DNA from 2 places in the Methylosinus sp. genome. Region 2 is predicted to be linked to the other one. Evidence: predicted binding sites of a transcription regulator. Region 2 holds the regulator's gene; the other holds the start of a gene.
The links. Region 2 encodes LexA, which represses DNA repair genes until DNA is damaged. Its sites were predicted from a motif close to TGTTCNNNNTGTGTTCNG; they were not measured.
Positions count from the first base shown of each region.

Region 1: the regulator LexA is predicted to act here: its motif matches at 1,097-1,114, upstream of VIF40_RS08415 (ribonuclease T2 family protein).

Region 1 covers NZ_DATBQF010000025.1:50,840-54,481, forward strand. Annotated here, with positions in the region: gene VIF40_RS08410 (PAS domain-containing sensor histidine kinase) at 1-980, opposite strand, end outside; gene VIF40_RS08415 (ribonuclease T2 family protein) at 1,396-2,391, shown strand; gene VIF40_RS08420 (hypothetical protein) at 2,406-2,813, opposite strand; gene rpsR (30S ribosomal protein S18) at 2,991-3,227, opposite strand; gene rpsF (30S ribosomal protein S6) at 3,227-3,642, opposite strand, start outside.
Region 2 covers NZ_DATBQF010000011.1:115,857-119,498, forward strand. Annotated here, with positions in the region: gene VIF40_RS03070 (AsmA family protein) at 1-1,444, opposite strand, end outside; gene lexA (transcriptional repressor LexA) at 1,686-2,390, opposite strand; gene VIF40_RS03080 (hypothetical protein) at 2,495-3,238, shown strand; gene VIF40_RS03085 (LLM class flavin-dependent oxidoreductase) at 3,270-3,642, opposite strand, start outside.

The DNA.
Region 1 (3,642 bases), on a different contig from region 2:
CTGAGGCGCCAGCCATGGCGATCGGCGATCGCCTTGCAGATGGCGAGGCCGACGCCGGAGCCCGGATAGTCGACCTTGCTGTGCAATTGCTTCAGCGGCTCGAATATCTTCTGCGCATATTGCGCCTCGAAGCCGATGCCGGCGTCGGCGATGGCGAGGCAGAGCGAGGTCTCGTCGCGAAAGCCCTTTATGTCGATCGTCGCCGGAAGGCCGGGCTTTCGGTATTTGATGGCGTTGGCGAGAATATTCTGCACCAGCCGCTGAAACTGCGTCGCGTCGGCCTCGATCGCGACGGCGGGCAGATCGATCTCCACTTGCGCCTGCGTCTCGGCGATCGTCTGCGAGAGCGCGGCGAGCGAGAGCCCGATGGCCTCGCGCAGATCGAGCGCGCAGAGCTCGATCTCGTCATTGACGATGCGCGAGAAGGACAGAAGATCTTGCACCAGCGCGCGGGCGCGCAGCGCGGAAAAGCGCATCACCATGTTGGCGTGGACGATCTCGTCCTCGTCGCCGCGCAGGATCGCCTCCTCCATCAGATCGCCGAAGACGGCGATCTTGCGCAGCGGCTCCTGAAGATCCTGCGAGGCGACGAAGGCGAAACGCGCGAGCCGTTCATTGACGCGCTCGAGCTCCTCCGCCCGCGCGATGAGCGCGGCCTCCTCGTCGCTCATTTCGCGAAGATCGAAGACCGTCGCCAGAACGATCGCCTCGCGCTCGAGCGGGGAGAAGCGCGCGTCGACCGGAAAGCGCGCGCCGTCGCGTCGCACGCCGTAGCAGCCGACGCCGAGAACCGACGCCTCCGGCAACAACCGGGAAATGGGCAGGCCGACCATCTCCGCCTCGGCGCCGAAGCCGAACATGCGGCAGGCCCAGGCGTTGGCGCCGGTGATAACGCCGCGCTGATCGATGAGCACGAGTCCCGCGACCGTCTCGTCGAACACGAGTCGACGCCAGTCGTCGGCCGTCGCGGCCTCCGGCATTCTCCCTCCTTCGTCACGTCCGGCCGCAGCGCGGTTTTCCGCGCGCATTGTCGAGCTCTCGTCTCGCCGGACGCAATCTCCCGTCGCGGATACTGGCCTGAGGCCCCGCCGAGGTAAAGAAGAAATTCAGCACATTTCGCGCGATTTCGACAAGCCTCGCCTGAATCGATACTATTATATAGCTATATCCGACAATTCGATTCAAATGCATCGAGATTCCAACTCGAACTATACTAATCCAGCGGCCAGCGATCATCCGGAAACGGCTGGCGGCCAGAGATCTCCGCGTTCCTGCTCCGGATCGGCGCGCGCATGGGCGCGATCGGCTGTTCTGCGCAGCGATCCGAGCCCTATTGTCCTGTCATGCTCGTCCGATAATCTGCCCGATATTCCGTCGTCGCATGGAGAGCATGAAATGAATTTTCCAGCTTCCGCCGCCGCGATTTTCGGTTCCCTCGTGGCCGCGACCGGCGCGCTGGCGCAGACGCCGGCGACGGGAACCTTCGTCGCGCACAAAGCCTGCGTCGCCACGCGATCCACCCATGGCGGCCCGAGCGCCGACGACGCCGCTGTCGAATTGGGCAAGTCCTATCCGCTGGTCGGCAAGAACAAGCCGGACGCGAGCTATTATCTGATCGAGGTCGAGGGCGCGGATCCGCTGCGTCGATGGATCGCCGTCGATTGCGGCGCGATCGACGGCGCATCGGCGCCGGGCGCGGCGTCGACGACGAGCGGAGGCGCCCGCTCCGGGACGGGCCCGGCGTTCAATCTTCTCGCGGTGAGCTGGCAACCGGCCTTCTGCGAGAGCCATCAGAGCAAGACCGAATGCGCGTCGCAAACGCCGAATCGTTTCGACGCCACGCATTTCACCCTGCATGGACTCTGGCCGCAGCCACGCGGCGCGGAATATTGCAATGTGGCGTCATCCTATGTCGCGCTCGACAAGGACGGCCAATGGGACCGCCTGCCGCCGGTCGCTCTCTCCGAGGCGACGCTCGCCTCGCTCGCGCGCGTCATGCCCGGAACCATGTCTCATCTCGAGCGCCACGAATGGGTCACGCATGGGACCTGTTTTCGAGGCGCGCAGTCGCAGGACGCCTATTTCGCGCGCGCGGTGGCGCTGATGACGCAATTGAACGCGTCGCGCGTGCGCGATCTGTTCGCCGAGAATATCGGCCGCACGATCACCGCCGAGCAGATCAAGCAGGCCTTCGACGAAAGCTTCGGAGCCGGCGCGGGCGATCGCGTGCAAGTGTCGTGTCCGGGCTCGCGCCGATCCATCGTCCAATTGACGATCGGCCTCGTCGGCGAGATCGGCGATTCTCCGTCGCTCGCCGAGCTGATCGCCGCCGCGCCGCGGACCAGCATCGGATGCCCGTCCGGAGCCGTCGATCGGGTCGCCGGACGCTGATCTCGTCCGGCGCGCTACGCCGCGCTCGGCCAGTGGGCCAGCGCGTGAACGACAAAGGCGTAGGCGATCCAGAGAAAGCCGACGGAGGTGACGACGAAAGTCGCCGCCGTGTAGTATTTCCAGATCGCCTTGTCCCAGAAGTTCGGATCGAAAGCGGCGATGGTGAAGACCGTCGGATTGGTGAAGCCGCCGACCGCCACGCACCAGCAGGCGACGACGGGAAGCTCCACGCCGGAGCCGTAGAAGGCGACGCAGAAGACCGCCATCAGCGCATAGTCGATATGGGCGCGGATCATCGTCTTATAGTCGATGACGAGAGCGTCGACGCCGGCCACCGGGAACCATTTCGCCAGGGTCATGAGCCAGGCGGTCGCAATCAGCGCTGTGATGCAGGCCGCTGCGCCGATGAGCAGGATTTCCACGTTCGAGGTCTCCTCGCGGTCTTTGGGATGTCTGAGGCGTTGTTTCGCTCGAGCCTTCCGCTTTTGCTTGGGCTTTTCTCCCGCATGGCGTCGGGAAAAAAGCCCGATGTCGAGACGACGGACAAAAAAACGGCCGCGCCCGAGGCGCGGCCGTTTCGAAAGTCCGATCCGGAAAGCTCAGCGGATCACATAAGGCAGCAGGCCGAGGAAGCGGGCGCGCTTGATGGCCTGGGCCAGCTCGCGCTGCTTCTTGGCCGAGACGGCCGTGATGCGCGAGGGAACGATCTTGCCGCGCTCGGAGATGTAGCGCGAGAGCAGGCGCGTGTCCTTATAGTCGATCTTCGGGGCGTTGGCGCCGGAGAAGGGGCAGGACTTACGACGGCGGAAAAAGGGGCGGCGGGCTGCGGCGCTCATCAGAAAGTCTCTCCTTCGGCGCGGGGTTCGTCACGGCGCGGCGGGCGACGATCGCCCCTGTCGCCACGGTCGCCTCTATCGCCACGATCGGGGCGCGGGCCGCCGGGGCCGCGGCGGTCGCCGCGATCATCGTCGTCACGCTTGCGAAGCTGCGCGGAAGGGCCTTCCTCCAGCGCCTCGACGCGCAGGGTGATGAAGCGAAGAATATCCTCGCTCAGGCCTTCCTGACGCTCGACCTCGGCCAGGGCCGCCGGCGGAGCGTCGATGTTGAGAAGGGTGAAATGCGCCTTGCGGTTCTTGTTGATCCGATAGGCGAGGGACTTCACGCCCCAATATTCGGTCTTGGACACTTTGCCGCCGAGCGACGTGATAATGCCCTTGAACTGCGTCGTCAGCGCTTCGACCTGCTGGGGCG
Region 2 (3,642 bases):
TGAGCTGGGCGACGCTATCGCCGGCTGCGTCGAGCGCGAATGTCGCGTCCAGCGCGCCGCCGAGATCGGGCCGCGCCGCGAGGTCCCAGACCAGCGCGCCGGCGTCGACGCCGGTCAACTGCCCATTGGCGTGGAATTCGAGCCCGCCCGCCGGATTGGCGGCGAAAGTGGCGCGGCCCTTGACCGTGCCCTTATAGGCCTGCGCTTCGGCCAGAGCGATCTCGAGCCGTCCGCCGCGCAGCAGCAGCGACAGCGCGGCGTCTTCCAGATTGAGCCGCAAGATGCGGGCGCGCGTCGCCGAGAGCCGCAGATCGACATCGGCGTCCTGAATGTCCGGCAACGAGAAAGCGTCGCGGCTCCACTGGCCGTCCGCGCCGGAGAGCGCCGGAAGATCGGCGATCATCGGCTTCAGCGACACGAAATTGCTGGCGAGCGTCGCATGGACGATCGGCTTGTCGCCCTCGTGGCGCAGCGCGAAAGAGCCCTCGAACTCATTGTCGTCGGCCGAGAGCTTCAGATCGGTGAGCTGGAAATCGCGCAGGCCGACGCTGGCCTTGGCGGAGAGCTGCACATTCTCGAACGGGCCGGGCAGCGGCGCGCTCACCTTGGCGAGGCCGAGCGCATGGCGCAGCGATGGCGAGGAGGCGGTGAGCCGCCCCATGTAGCGCGGCTTGGCGCCGAGCTGGCCGAAGCCCTCCGCCTCCAGCCGCACGCTGTCGGAATCGAGGCGGACAGTGACCGGCGTCTGCTCGCCGCGCAGCAGCGCTCCGGGTTTCAGCACCCACAGCGTGGCGCGCGGACGCTCGCCGCGCCAGGAGAAGCCGACGTCGAGCGTCGCCGGCGAGCCGACGGTGCGCCAATCGAGCGTCGCGTCTATGTCTTGCAGAGTCTCCTCGCCGCCGGAATATTTGAGCCGCGCGACGCCCGACACGATGGAGACGCCGCCGAGCCGCGCGCGATCGGCTTTCTCGGCGGCGGGCGTCGACGGCCGCGCCGCCGCGGCGCGCACCGCGGCGCCGGCGCTGCCCATCGGCTTGCGATCGAGATCGATCTCGATCGAAGGGCGAATCAGCTCGACCTCGGCGATCTCGAGCCGGCCGGCGAGCAAAGGGAGGAGCAGCACATTGCCATGCAGCCGCTCGGCCTCGATGGTGAGCGCCGCGGCGGGGTCGGCGAAGGCGATGCTGTCGATGGTGATGTGCGGGCGCGGCAGCAGCGAGAAGGTCGAGCGCCCCTTGGCGGCGATATAGAGGCCGGAGGAGGCGTTGAGCTGGCCGGAAATCTCCTCGAGCAGCGCGTTGGTGGAGAAGGTCCAGGGCGCGAGCGCGGCGCCGAGCGCCACCGCAGCGACGGCGCCGAGCGCCGCCAGCCAGCGGCGCGAGAGGCGTGCAAAAAGTGAGCGGCGGCCGACGGCCAGGGGCTTCGATCCTTCGATTTCGCGCATTGGGCCGGTCGAGTGCGACATTCCATCGTCCATGCAGAAAGAGGCTTGCGTCCATGTGCAGAAAGAGGCGGGGCGGCCGGGTGAGCCGCTCGCGACGCAGCGCGCGCTTCCTCTTGAAGCGCGATACGCTCGAGACACGCCTTAGTCGCTTATCCGCCACGCGAAAAGGCCCGCGCGCGAGGCGCGCGACGGGCGGAACATGGCCGCAAAGGGCGGCGAGATCGTGGCGGCGCGCCCGATCTCAGTATTTGCGCAGAAGGCTGACCAGCCGACCCTGGATGCGCACGCGATCGGGCCCGAAAATGCGCGTCTCATAGGCCGGATTGGCGGCCTCGAGCGCTATTGAAGCGCCGCGCTTGCGCAGTCGCTTCAGCGTCGCCTCCTCCTCGTCGATGAGGGCGACGATGATATCGCCGGTGTCGGCTGTGTCCTGCTTGCGCACCACGATGACGTCGCCGTCGAGAATGCCGGCCTCGATCATCGAATCGCCGCGCACCTCGAGCGCGAAATGCTCGCCGCCGCCGAGCATGTCCGGCGGCAGATTGATCGTATGGCTGCGGCTCTGCAGCGCGGAAATGGGCGTGCCGGCGGCGATGCGGCCCATGACCGGAATCGCCACCTGCTGATCGGACTCCGGCTCCCCGGCCGGGACGGAGCGCATGCGGCCGAGCGCGCCCTCTATGACGGAGGGCGAGAATTTACCGCCGCGCGCGGCGACGCGAGGCGTCGCCGATTCGGGCAGGCGCAGCACCTCGAGCGCGCGGGCGCGATTGGGCAGGCGGCGAATGAAGCCGCGCTCCTCGAGCGCGAGAATGAGCCGATGGATGCCGGATTTGGAGCGCAGATCGAGCGCGTCCTTCATCTCGTCGAAGGAGGGCGGCACGCCGGTCTCCTTCAGGCGCTCATGGATGAAGCGCAGCAAATCGCTCTGTTTCTTGGTCAGCATAGGAATCCCCCGGCGCCGCTCCGCCTGCGGCGCGCTTCCACCCGGCGCGAGCATGATGGCGCGCGTTCATAAACAAATCATGAACAGGAGGATAGGCGTTCTCGGTGCGTTCTGCAACCCACTTGAACCGGCAGCAGGCTAAAGTTAGCTTGCTTGTCAAAGAAGCCGATTCTTGCAACCGAATTTTAGGATGGCAGCAGGTGAAATTCGTTCTTACATTCGATGGCGAACTCCCTTCTACAGGCAACGGCGGCTCTAATAAGGCACGGAAAAAATGGGAAATTCGCAATCATTTCCATCCTCAACTGGAACAGCTTTGGCAAGTTCACCCTGCCCTGCTACGGGTTGATCGACATCGCTACTTTAACAAAGCCATCCCAAGCCTGCTAATCATCGAGGGACACCACGAATACGAAGACAATTGGAAAGCTGTTAGCCATGGCCATCTAGATGAGGTAGATTTGTTAGTACCGTTCTCCGTTGGAGGAAGGACATTTGTTCCACTTGTAAGGAAGTCACTCGCATTAACATGTAGCCTAAAAATAAAATTTTTGCGCCAGGGTGCCCCAGGAAATATATACTCGGGCGGCGACATTGATAACCGTTTAAAGACATTATTAGATGCACTTTCGAAACCGCCCCAAGATCAAGTAGTTAATGACAACACAATCTCCGGACCGATATTTTGTCTCCTGGAAGACGACTCGTTATTGACCGGAATTTCTGTCGAAACTGATCGATTATTGAATCACCCTGATTCGTCGAGGTCTTTTGTACACCTTACAATTGAGGTTGATGTACGAGTCGCAGACAGCCGAAGATATAATTCAATGTTTCTGGGCGATTGAAAATATTACGCGCTCGGCACGCCCCCCCCCTCTACTGCGCCGCCGCCGCCTCCACGCCCAGCATCGGCCGCACATGGCGCGCGAAATCCTCGAGCGAGCGCAAATTCTTCTCGGCATCCCGCGAGATCGGCTTCAGCAATATCGCCCGCGCGTCGGTCTCCTCGCGATAGGCGGCGATCTTCTCGGCCACCTCGTCGAAATCACCGATCAGCGAGCGTTGCAGCAGCCCCTCCTCCGTCAGCGAGGCCGGCGCGGCGCCGTCCTGGCGGGCGAAATTGCCGCGCATGCGCTCGGCGAAGCGGGAGAGGAAGGGAACCGCCTCGGCCAGCGCCTGCTCGCGGCGCGGCGCGGCGAAATAGAAGCGCGCCATGGTGAAGCGCGGATCGCCCTCCGGCCCTGCGGCC